Regions from separate parts of the Cytobacillus sp. BC1816 genome, predicted to be linked through region 2. Evidence: riboswitches for the same ligand, from Rfam matches in the RefSeq annotation. Region 2 holds a riboswitch; each other region holds the start of a gene.
What was found. A riboswitch is a leader RNA that binds a small molecule or an ion and turns the genes downstream of it on or off. The one in region 2 is predicted to bind S-adenosylmethionine.

Region 1 (4,185 bases), 120 kb from region 2:
TGTCTTTAATATCATCCAGAGTTGCTTCGGTTTTTTCCACATCTTCATTTAAAGTAATAAGTCCCTCTGCTTCAAGCATGGAGAGAATACGGCCATGGTCTGCTACTGAGTTGCTCATGATGATTGATGCACCCTCAGGAAGTTCGTCAAGGCTCTTATATTTTTGAGAATATACTCCGATTGGCTCAATATGAATTCCGCCTGCATTTGTAAAATCATATCCATGTTCAGCTTTCTGTGACTCAAGGTAAGGAATATGCTGGAAATAGTTTGCATCCAGCTCTTTAGACTCAAGTGCTTGGTTTGGCAATACATAATCCTGGAATGGCACAACATCAAGTTCAAAGCCTTTTTCTTCAAGCAATGGCTTTGCCTCTTCAAGAATTTCAGCGTGAGGTACGTTGGAAGCCCCTACTGTAATTTTAGTGCTTTCTTTACTTTCTCCGCCTTCACCGGCATTGCCGTCTTCTTCTGAAGTCCCGCAAGCTGCGAGAACAAGTGCTACTGCAAGTGCAAGAGCAAGTGATAACCACTTTTTCATATAAATCTCTCCTTAACGTTTGTCTAATTTTGTTGTTATGATATCTCCAATAAACTGGATGATAAATACAATTACTAGAATAATGACAGTCGCCATAAGCGTCACATCACTGCGGCTCCTCTGGAATCCTTCCAGGTAAGCAAGGTTTCCAAGTCCGCCAGCACCGATGACACCGGCCATGGCTGTGTAGCCTACCAGCGCGATGGCTGTAACCGTAATTCCTGAAACAAGGGCGGGCATTGATTCCGGAAGCAGAACCTTCCAGATAATTGTGCTTGTTTTTGCACCCATAGACTTGGCCGCTTCAATTACACCTTTATCTATTTCCCTCAAGCCTATTTCCACCATACGGGCATAAAACGGGGCGGCACCAATAATTAATGCAGGCAGTGCTGCATCTTCCCCGATCATTGTCCCAAGAAGAAGCTTGGTAAATGGAATCAATAACACGATCAGAATGATAAACGGAATTGAGCGGAATATGTTGACGAAAGCTGAAATAATTTTATTAATTGCTGCGTTTTCCCAAATGTTGCCCTTGGAGGTCAGGAAGAGCAGCAGTCCCAGAATTGCACCTAAAATAAAAGTTGCGAGAACAGAAATAGCTGTCATATAAAGAGTTTCCATTGTAGCTTCCCACATGGAGTCCCACTTCACATTTGGAAACCATTCGTTAAGCATTGGAAATCACCTCCACGCCCACCTGCTGAGAATGAATAAATTCAATCGCTTTTGCAACTTCCTCTGCCTCTCCATCAACATGAATGAATAAAGTACCGTAGGAACCGTTCTGCGTCTGGGAAATCTTTCCCTGAAGTATATTTACGGTTACCTGGAAATTACGGATCAGGTTTGTAATCAATGGCTGTTCAGCTGATTCGCCCACAAACCCTAATTGCACTACTTTTCCTTTTGGATACAAATCGACCAGGTGATCAACCGTTTCCTTAGTTTCTTCAGGCTCTGTCACCTGCTGAACAAACCGCTTTGTTATCAAAGCTTTTGGATTCCTAAACACATCCAATACTGGCCCGATTTCAACAATTCGACCACCTTCCATGACTGCAACCCGATGGCAGATTTTACGGATAACGTGCATTTCATGAGTAATTAGGACAATCGTTAAGCCCAGACGCTCATTGATGTCAACAAGCAGCTCCAAAATGGAATCTGTAGTCTGCGGATCAAGTGCAGATGTCGCCTCATCACAAAGCAGTACTTTTGGATTATTGGCAAGGGCTCTGGCAATTCCAACCCTTTGTTTTTGACCGCCGCTGAGCTGGGAAGGATAGGCATCTTCTCTTCCTTCAAGGCCAACGAGTTTAATGAGTTCATCAACCCTTTTCAGCCTTTCCTGCCGGGAAATACCAGCGATTTCAAGCGGAAAAGCGATATTCTCCCTTACCGTTCTCGACCATAATAGATTGAAATGCTGGAAGATCATGCTTATTTCCTGACGCGCTTTTCTTAGTTTGCTTCCCTTTATCTTTGAAACCTCATTGCCTGCAACTGTCACACTGCCATGGGTAGGAAGCTCCAGCCCATTCAGCATGCGGATCAAGGTACTTTTACCTGCACCGCTATATCCGATAACTCCGAAGATTTCTCCTTCTTTTACTTCCAGGTTTACATCGTCAACTGCTTTTACCTGGCCTTTCTTTGAAGAGAAAATCTTCTGTACATCTTTTATATAAATCAACGTGAATTGTCACCTCTTTAATCGAAAGATACAGATTATAATTATTAGACTGCTTTTATTTCCCTATTTTTTACTCCTTATAGGCTTTCATGCGCTAAAAGCAAAAATGCCTTTCTGCACATGAGCAGAAAGGCATTAAAAATTAAGTCCTTTCTCTCATCTGTCAAAGCTATGCTTTGAGTGAATTGGCACCATTTCAATTAATTGACGGTTGCCGGGCTTCATAGGGCACTTCCCTCCACCTCTCTTGATAAGAGCGTAACGATTTATATTCAATTAATACTTTAAATAAATTTAGCAGTTTATTAATTACGTTTGCTATCGTATCACAGCTATCAAAAAGGTGTCAACGAAGAAATTTTAAACTTTCGGAAAAAAATGAATGGTAAATTTTCCTTTATGCCTTCGCAGCAAGTGATGTAATGCCTGCAGCTGCTTCTATCGCCTGTTCCAGATCTTCAATCAAATCTTCCGCATTCTCGATTCCGATAGAAATTCGAATTAGATCCTCCGGCACTCCCGCAGCTTTTAAACCTTCTTCATCCAGCTGCTGGTGAGTGGTACTTGCAGGGTGGATAATCAGGCTCTTAGCATCCCCGACATTTGCCACATGTGCCCAAAGCTGCAGGCTGTTTATTAGCTTGGCCCCAGCTTCTCTTCCGCCAGCAATTCCAAACACAGCCACAGCTCCAGCTCCTTTAGGCAAGTATTTATCCGCCAATTTTTTGTCCGGATGGCTTTCATGCCCAGGATAAAGCACCCAATTAACAGCTGGATGCGCCTCTAGATACTCCACTACTTTTTTCGTATTGGCAACATGCTCTTTCATACGTACATGCAAAGTCTCAAGCCCCAATGTAAATTGAAATGCACTTTGCGCACTCATAGCAGGACCTAAGTCTCTTAACAGCTGAACGCGCGCTTTGATAATATAGGCCGCCTCGCCAATTGCTTCACTATAGACAATATCATGGTAGCTCGGATCAGGTTCTGTAAAGCCCGGAAACTTATGGGAATTCCAGTCAAATTTTCCGCCATCTACTATAATTCCTCCCATTGTGGTTCCATTACCGAGCAGCCATTTAGTCGCAGAGTGTATAACAATGTCAGCACCATGTTCGATAGGCCTGCATAGATAAGGTGTAGCAAAGGTGTTATCGACAATTAGAGGCACACCATTCTCGTGTGCAATTGCTGCAACCTTTTCAATATCCAGGATTTTTAAGCTTGGGTTTCCAATCGTTTCGGCAAAAATGGCCTTTGTTTTATCTGTCATTGCGTTACGGAAATTTTCCGGATCTTTTGGATCTACCAGTTTCACTTTAATTCCATACTTGGGAAGTGTGACTGCAAACAAATTATAAGTACCGCCATATAAATTGGACGCAGCAATAATTTCATCCCCTGCTTCAGCTATGTTTAAAATGGCAAGCGTAATGGCAGACTGTCCGCTTGCAAGAGCCAGGGCCCCAACTCCTCCTTCAAGCAAGGCCACTCTTTCCTCAAATACACTTACAGTCGGATTATGTATCCTGCTATAAATATATCCTGGTTCTTTAAGAGCAAAGAGATCTGCAGCGTGATCTGTATTCTTGAACTGGTAAGCATTATTCTGGTAAATCGGTAACGCCCTTGCGCCAGTTACAGGGTCTGGCTTCAGTCCCCCATGTACTCCAATTGTTTCAAAACGGTAATTTTTTTGTTTATCAGTCATTGCTTTCTCTCCTCTATAAAAATTTTAGTATTTCTTATTGAAGAACTAAGAAAAGCGCAAGGCGCCCGCTTATCGGCGGCAAGCATAAGACGAACCGTCTGAAAGGCTGCTCTTTAACCTTTTGACGGATTAACTTAGACCTAAGAGCCGATGGCGCCTGGAGCTAGACAGTTAACAAATATCAAAGATAAAGATTCTTATAAGTTGAAAAAGCCATCTTCATAAGAAGAG
Region 2 (4,185 bases):
ATGAACGGAAGAGCTGTAATGAATATAAGTAAGAGGGCTTTTCCAGAAATACGGGTGCCCCTCTTTGCACAAGGCCCAGTGAAACAAGCTGAAGGGCTTGCAGACCTCCAGAAACAATAAGTATGGAGGAAGGAGAAGCGTATATTCCGGATGCTGCCAAATACTCACTGACTGCCTGTCTTAATGGCAAATATCCCTTTGGTTCCTCATAACCGAGTTCACTCAATTCATCAGCAGCTTCCTTTAAAACTTTCTGCATCGTTTGCACAGGGAAAATTTCAGGGGAAAGCTCTCCTTTGCTGAGCTGTATAAAAGCGGGATCCATTTCTAAGTCATTAATTTCCTGAACGATTTTTTCGCTTGCTCTGTGTATCCCTGTATCGATATATTCACTCCAGTTGGCAGACTGCCTGGAAGCGAGAAGTGTCCATGTATTATTAATAACCTTAGTGCCAACCCCTGTTTTCCCTTCTATTAGTCCATCTGCAGCCAGTTCTTCCAGAGCAGTGATAATTGTGCTTCGGTTTACTCCAAACTCCTCAGCCAGTTTCCGCTGGCTTGGAATTTTACTTCCGATTGGCCATTCACCTTTGGAAATCTTCTCTTTAATAGTCTCAATAATTTGCTGATATTTTGGCAATTGTGTTGTATCCATCCGCATAACCGCCTTCATGAAAATTGGCTGGCAAAATTCTTTCCTAATTGGTTGAGGACATTGTATCAGTTATTAACTATCATGAAAAGCAGCACAGATAATGGCTGGAAATGTTGATAAGGGGGATGAAGTTGGCTCATAAAAAACTAATGATAATCGGGGCGCATAGTTCTATCATCATTCTATGGGCATCCGCATTCCCGGGAATTCGGGCTGGGCTTGAATCGTACTCCCCGGAGCACCTTGCCCTTTTTAGACTTTTAGTTGGTTCCGCTGCACTTGGTGTCTTAGCGCTGCTGACAAAGATGCGCCTTCCGGATATGAGAGATCTTCCTGCTATTTTTATACTTGGATTCCTTGGTTTTACGGTTTATCACACAGCACTCAACATTGGGGAAAAAACAGTAAGCGCCGGGCCGGCAAGCTTGATTGTATCAATGACGCCGATCTTTTCGGCTGCTTTGGCTGCTCTATTTTTAAGGGAAAGGTTTGGAAGGGTAAGGTGGACTGGTTCCGCAGTCAGTTTTGCGGGTGCCGCACTTATTTCGCTTGGTGCAGGAGGCGGGTTTGAACTCCAAACCGGTGTTTTATTCGTCCTGCTTGCTTCCGTTTCAGAAAGCATCTATTTCGTGTTTCAGACTAAATATTTTAATAAATACGGATTTTTGTCATTTACATCCTATACGGTATGGGCAGGGACTAGTTTTATGCTGATTTATCTTCCAGGGCTTGGTAATGAGATCCTTCATGCGTCGGCCGAATCCACTTTTAGTGTCATCTATTTGGGGATTTTTCCAACGGTAGTTCCATATATTGCCCTCGCTTTTCTTGCGTCCATAGGAGGGACTTCTGAAGCGACAAGCTCTCTTTATCTGACACCAGCAATAGCGTTTGTCATTGCTTGGATTTGGCTGGGAGAGGTGCCGACTATATTATCCATTGCGGGTGGTATGATCGCTCTAGCAGGTGTGATGATTATTCACCGTAAAGATAGCTCCGTTAAAGTAACAGAAATTTTTGAAAATGAATCAAGTGAAAATATTTGAAATAATGATTGACATCCTTTTCTTTAAGGTGGTAAAGTAGTAAGCATATTAAACAACCGAATAATAAAAATCTTCTTATCAAGAGAGGTTGAGGGACTGGCCCTATGACACCTCGGCAGCGGACAGCATGTACCGTGCCAAATCCAGCAAGCATTGCTTGAAAGATAAGGAGAGGACCATTGATAAATGCTGCCCTCTTCTTTCTTTAGAAGAGGGTTTTTGTTTTTATCCGAAAAAAATGCATCAAGATTCTATTCATAAACATATGAATAATTCTTATCGAGAGAAGCAGAGGGAACTGGCCCAATGAAGCTTCGGCAGCAGGCAGACTGCACTGTGCCAAATCCAGCAGGCGATAGCCTGAAAGATAAGGAGGGGACTTCAAAAAACCTCTTCTGATGGAAGGGGTAAATTTCAGGATATAATTCTTAGTTTTCATATAGGGATAATTATATATAACATTTAGAAAAGGAGAGAGGCTGCATGATAGAGTTTCAGAATTTAAAGAAAGTCTATGAAAGCGGAGGCCAGCAGGTAGCTGCCTTAAATGGAATAGACTTAAAGATTAACAAGGGTGAGATTTTCGGAGTCATCGGCTTCAGCGGTGCGGGAAAGAGCTCTTTGATACGCTGTGTCAATTGGCTGGAGAAGCCGACTTCAGGAAAGGTCATTGTCAGCGGACATGATCTGACGGCTTTATCTGTAAGAGAAATTCGCGAAGTGAAAAGAAACATCGGGATGGTCTTTCAGCATTTTAACCTTTTAAACTCAAAAACAGTGTATGCCAATGTGGCGATGCCGCTCACACTGGCTAAGGTCCCAAAAGATGAAATCAAAAAGCGTGTCCATGAACTATTAGAATTCGTGGGGCTTGCAGACAAGGCGAACAGCTATCCTGATCAGCTGTCAGGCGGGAAAAGCAGCGGATCGGAATTGCCAGGGCGCTGGCGACCCAGCCTTCCATTCTATTATGTGATGAAGCAACTTCAGCGCTGGATCCGCAGACAACCAGCTCAATCCTGCAGCTGCTGAAAAAAATAAATAAAGAATACAACATTACTATACTGATCATTACCCATGAAATGTCTGTAATCAGAGAGATCTGTGATCGTGTCGCTGTAATAGAGGCAGGAAAAATTATCGAAGAAGGAACCGTCTTCAATGTCTTTTCCTCACCAAAAACACCAACAGCGAAGAACTTTGTCAGCACTGTCATGAATGATCAAATCCCTGACTCTATTAAAGAAGTGATTGAAAAACAGCAAGGGCTTCAAAAGGTATTTAGAATCAACTTTGTTGGAAATTCTGCCGGGCAGCCGCTCCTCTCGCAGGTTGCCAAAAAGTTTAATATCGACTTCAACGTCCTGTTTGGAAATATTACTGAACTTCAGGGAACGCCGTTTGGTAACCTGATTGTCGAATTCCAAGGTCCGGACAGTGAAATCAGACGTGCTATTCAGTACATCAGCCAGGAAAAAGTTTCAATAAAGGAAGTGACAACACGTGCTAGTTAACCAGGAAAAAATCATCGAAGCCTTAATCGAAACGATTCAAATGGTGGCATTCTCATTGCTGTTTTCAGCTGTTATCGGACTGCCGCTTGGCATATTGCTTGTCGTGACAAGGAAAGGGCATCTGCTGGAAAACCTTGTTGTTTTTAACATCATAAACAGCATTATTAATATTTTCAGATCGGTTCCCTTCATTATTTTAATGGTAGCCATTATCCCCATTACCAGGCTTATTGTTGGAACATCGATTGGTACGGCTGCAGCCGTAGTGCCGCTTGTCTTTTATGCCGGGCCATATATTGCAAGATTTATAGAAAACTCATTGCTTGAGGTAGACCCGGGAGTCATAGAAGCCGCAGAAGCAATGGGAGCAACACCGGGCCAGATAATATTAAAGTTCCTGATTCCAGAAGCACTTAGTTCGCTGGTATTAGGCTTTACAATTGCGACAATCGGATTGGTCGGAGCATCGGCTATGGCCGGGGCAGTCGGAGGCGGCGGGCTTGGTGACCTCGCCATTACCTACGGCTACCAGCGATTCGATACAACAGTCATGCTGATTACTGTTGCGATCTTAGTTGTCATGGTCCAAGGCCTGCAGTCATTCGGAAATATCTTATCCAAAAAAATAAGAAGAAGATAAATTAGGAGGAAACACATCATGAAAAAACTATTCTTAACATTCATTATTTTAGCATTGGCTGTGTTCACTGCAGCATGCTCAAGCACAACTGGCGGAGAAGAAACAAAAAAGATTAAATTAGGTGTCAGCGGATCAGATACACGCATCTGGGACTTTATTGCAGAAAAGGCTGAAAAGGAAGGCATTGAAATTGAGGTTGTCACATTCTCTGACTATGTGCAGCCGAACGTTGCCCTTGCAGAAGGCGATCTTGATGTGAACGCATTCCAAACAGTCGCTTATTTTGACACTTTTATTAAAGAGCATAATATGGATCTTTCACCGATTGCG
Region 3 (4,185 bases), 1.8 Mb from region 2:
ACCTGATGAAGGTGTCCAATATGTTCGGATACGGCGAGGTCAACCAGTATAACCGCCACTCAACCCTGATGTCAGCCTATAAAAATATTAAAAATGAGGATTTTCGCTATTATATCCTTAAGCAAAAAGCAGATGTATTCCATGCAATGAAGAGTTTCTTCAAAGAGGAGGAAGATAAGAAGAAGTATGCTTAAGAGAGGGGAACCTCTCTTTTTTATTTCTAAAAAAAGACCCCATACGGGGGGCCAATTGCTATTTGAGCCTTTCCTTTGTAAGCCGATCATCCCAGTTTAATTCAGCACTGGTTTTCACATCAAGAGACTTGGGGGAAAAGTGAACACGATTGATTTCCTGATGATCGGCAGCACATGAGTTGCTGGATTTATCTTCCAGTGTTTTGATATCTGCTTCATGGACAACTTCCCGTGCTGAAGCGCTTTCGAGGTTTCCTTCTGAGTCTACAGCACTGATCGTTTGATTGTCTTCCTGGGAAGTAGGATAGTTCCCGTAGTAATCTGCGATTAAGACATATTTTCCATCAAACACCATGCTTGCGTATTTATCCAGGTCATGGTCATCAAACCGTGTACCATCTTTTTTATCAGGATCCATTCCTGAACTTGTGGCTGGATTTTCTCCCATAAAAAGGGCTTTCACTGAATCAAGAAAGCGCTGATTGCCGAGCTCCTGGGATCCGACTATTCGCAAGTTCACTCCATAATTGTCTGCAAAGCTTTCAAGATTCGCACCATCTTTTGAAACAATCACCAGGTTGTCTTTCTGATACCCGTTTGACTCTGCCCCTTCAATAGCATCTCTCAGCTCTTCCTGTGTATCATACCCGCCTACTAATATATTTTTCTTCATGTTTTCACTCCTCATGTCATATTGTATTTTCTATTTTCCCTGAATTGCAGGAGGAGAAACTTTCTTTTATATTTTGAAGGGCGGACAGTCATCAAAATAATAGACTGTCCTGGATCATTACATGGTACAAGCCGTATGAATTAATAAAACACAGTAAATACAGTATGATAAAGGTAATAGCCAATAAATTGGAATTGCTGCTGGAGGTGGGGATATGGAGATTGAGAAACTGGCTAAAAGATTAAGTAACAGGACCCCAGTCGTTTTAGGGAGTGAGCGATTTTCAAAATTCGCTATTTTGCTTCCGCTTGTTGAGATGAATAAGGAGACACATGTCCTTTTTGAGGTGCGTTCACTTACAATGAGAAGGCAGCCTGGGGAGGTCTGTTTCCCCGGCGGAAGAATAGATCCGGAAGACAGGGATGAGGAGCATACGGCCATCCGTGAGACCTCAGAGGAACTTGGCATAAGTGAAGACAGCATCACAGATGTGTCCCCGTTGGATTACATGATTTCCTTCGGACAAATTATTTACCCTTATGCAGGTATTATCCATAATCCTGATCAGATCGTGCCAAACCCTGACGAAGTAGAAGAAGTTTTTACCGTGCCTCTTTCCTTTCTAAAAAAAGTAAAGCCGGAAACGTATCACGTGAATTTTAAAGTAGAGCCCGAAGAAAATTTTCCTTTTGACTTGATTGCCGGAGGCGAAAATTACAATTGGCAGACAAGGAAAGTAGAAGAAGTATTTTACTTTTTTGAGGATAAGGTTATTTGGGGGATGACTGCCAGAATTCTTAAGCATTTTCTTGAAATCATTATTGAAGATTTCGAGGAAAATGAAAGCGTTTGAAGAAAATATTTTTTCAAAAAAGGTTGACGCAGTCCTTATAAATGTTTATGATTCATATAAATTGAATACTTAGAAACTTCTTATCAAGAGAGGCGGAGGGACTGACCCTATGAAGCCTCGGCAACCAGCATTTATGCACGGTGCCAAATTCAGAGGAAATCATTTTCCGAAGATAAGAAGGCGGAATGAACGGAAAGTAAATTCAAACCCCTTCTTGTCTGTAATAGACGGAAGGGTTTTTTTGTTTTTATAAGTATCTGTACTTTAAACATGAACCAGGAGGAATGAGAAATGTCAGCGATAACGATTGGGCTATTGGGGTTTGGAACAGTTGGAAAAGGAGTGTATGAAACGATCAGCAAACATCAGGGAAGGCTTCAGGCAATATTCGGGAAAGAAGTGAAGGTCTCTGCCATCCTTGTCAAAAATGTGAGTAAGCATTCTGTGCCTGATGATGAGGTGCTTTTAACTGATGACTTTCAAGATATTATTGACCTTCCTAAGCTTGATGTCGTAATTGATGCCATTGTTGGCAGGGAACCAGGGTATACGTATCTGCGCCAGGCAATATCGAGAGGATGCCATGTCATTACAGCAAATAAGGAGATGTTTGCATTCCATGGAAGTGAGCTTACTAGGCTCGCAAAAGAGAATAATGTATCATTAGGATTCGAAGCAACAGTAGGAGGCGGAATCCCTATAATTCAGACTATTAAGCAGCTGCTGAATGCCAACAAGATTGAACGGATAGAAGGAATTTTAAATGGCACATCGAATTTCATTTTGACAAGTATGCGCGAAGAGAACTTATCATTTGAAGAAGCACTGAAAATAGCTCAGGAAAAAGGATATGCAGAAGCCGATCCCAAAAATGATATCGAAGGATATGACGCTTTTTACAAAGCGGTTGTTCTGAGTGAGCTGGTGTTTGGGAAAGCACCGGCGCAAGGAAAATCTGTTAGAGAAGGCATTACTGACATTACAATTGAACAAATTCGTATGGCTGATTCCCTGGGACTGAAATTTAAACATGTAGCATCGATTGAGAGGGAAAAAGATACTATCCGCTGTACTGTAAAACCGGTCTTGACGGGGGAGGAACATCCCTTGTACAGAGTAGAAGGAGTGCAAAATGCAGTTTCAATTGATGCGGATATAGTCGGGAATATCAGCTTGCAGGGTCCTGGAGCCGGCATGTTTCCGACAGCTAGCGCAATTATTGAAGATTTGATTCATGTAGGCAGAGGGGATATTCCTTCAGTCTTTGAGGAAGGCAGGCCGGAGGGAACTGTTATTTACGAGCCAGTTTGGATTATTTGGGGTGATGCTGATAAAGCGGAATTGCCTGAGGGGTGTGAAATAATCAGCAAAGTGTCAAAAGAAGTATTCATCTTTAAGGCATCATTGGAAGCTGTGTCATTATTAGATACATCAGATTTGAAGGCTTATCAGGTGCTTGGAGACTATGCTCCGGCTGCAAAGGAAAATAAACAGGTACAAACAGTATAACCTGAAAACATAATGAAAAACAGGAGGGGCAAGCTTATGAGCTGCCCCTCCTGAAGTATGTTTAGAGATGGTGGATGTTATCGAAGTCTAACGGGCAGTATGCCCCCCTCTTCAAGACTCAGAGGAATCGAAAGAGGTAAGCGGGAGTCCAACTGCCCATAAAGGCCAGACAGCAGAACAAAGACTAAAAACGCCACGTCCTCCAAAAAGCTATGCATCGCTGCCGCAGCTTTCCTTTTCCTGTGTCAACGTCTTTGTAATCCGCACTTCCTGTGGGCCTCAACTTACAATCAGTGGGGTATAAAGCCCCCCACTGATTGAAGTTTCACTTTATGCCTGCTGGTTTTTTAATAAAGGTTTATTTAATCCAGAATAAAGGTCTTTTACATGGACCGTTACAATCTTAGCACCAATCTGGACATGGACCATATTATCAAAAACAGCTGTTACCAGGCCGTTTAATGAAACATTCGCACCAATATTGAGATCTTTGCCGGGAGTTTTAACATTTTTCTTGTCTGCCATCGTAACACCATCCCATTCCGTTTTATTGAACTTATACATAGAATATTGCCTTTTTATAGTAAAATAAACGCTTTAATAAAAAAAGTCCAGTAATATAGCTTGTTTTTTTATCGACAAATTTTATTGGTGCCAGGGACCTGTCGAATTTTCTCTATATCAATATTTTAGTATTCATTGCCGAGATTAAGCACAATCGAAAAAACAATCCTTGGAGGGAAGTACACAATTTGTTCTATCCGATTTTGGATCTAACTGACAGGAGTGAAATTCAGACAAAGAGGGTATTGAAGTCCGTAAAAATACAGATTCAGAAAAGGATGAAATACGGAATATGAATTTGCCTCTTGCAATTGGGCTCATTTTTATTGCCCTTTATATAACTGCCATAATCGGGATTAAGATCTTAAGAATTCCCGATATCGTTATTTATA

Region 1: linked by a shared signal. The riboswitch ahead of ACR42H_RS23350 (methionine ABC transporter ATP-binding protein) and the one ahead of ACR42H_RS23950 (methionine ABC transporter ATP-binding protein) in region 2 are both predicted to bind S-adenosylmethionine.
Region 3: linked by a shared signal. The riboswitch ahead of ACR42H_RS06400 (homoserine dehydrogenase) and the one ahead of ACR42H_RS23950 (methionine ABC transporter ATP-binding protein) in region 2 are both predicted to bind S-adenosylmethionine.

The regions. Positions count from the first base shown of each region.
Region 1 is NZ_CP195611.1:4,593,488-4,597,672, forward strand. Features, by position in the region: gene ACR42H_RS23340 (MetQ/NlpA family ABC transporter substrate-binding protein) at 1-541, opposite strand, end outside; gene ACR42H_RS23345 (methionine ABC transporter permease) at 554-1,222, opposite strand; gene ACR42H_RS23350 (methionine ABC transporter ATP-binding protein) at 1,215-2,240, opposite strand; SAM riboswitch class I at 2,394-2,497, opposite strand; gene ACR42H_RS23355 (O-acetylhomoserine aminocarboxypropyltransferase/cysteine synthase family protein) at 2,638-3,954, opposite strand.
Region 2 is NZ_CP195611.1:4,710,760-4,714,944, reverse strand. Features, by position in the region: gene ACR42H_RS23960 (PLP-dependent aminotransferase family protein) at 1-673, opposite strand, end outside; gene ACR42H_RS23955 (DMT family transporter) at 787-1,701, shown strand; SAM riboswitch class I at 1,774-1,872, shown strand; SAM riboswitch class I at 1,975-2,075, shown strand; partial or broken gene ACR42H_RS23950 (methionine ABC transporter ATP-binding protein) at 2,185-3,215, shown strand; gene ACR42H_RS23945 (methionine ABC transporter permease) at 3,205-3,855, shown strand; gene ACR42H_RS23940 (MetQ/NlpA family ABC transporter substrate-binding protein) at 3,874-4,185, shown strand, end outside.
Region 3 is NZ_CP195611.1:1,195,801-1,199,985, forward strand. Features, by position in the region: gene yhbH (sporulation protein YhbH) at 1-194, shown strand, start outside; gene ACR42H_RS06390 (general stress protein) at 253-867, opposite strand; gene ACR42H_RS06395 (NUDIX hydrolase) at 1,082-1,720, shown strand; SAM riboswitch class I at 1,798-1,899, shown strand; gene ACR42H_RS06400 (homoserine dehydrogenase) at 2,012-3,229, shown strand; gene ACR42H_RS06405 (hypothetical protein) at 3,560-3,793, opposite strand; gene ACR42H_RS06410 (cation:proton antiporter) at 4,086-4,185, shown strand, end outside.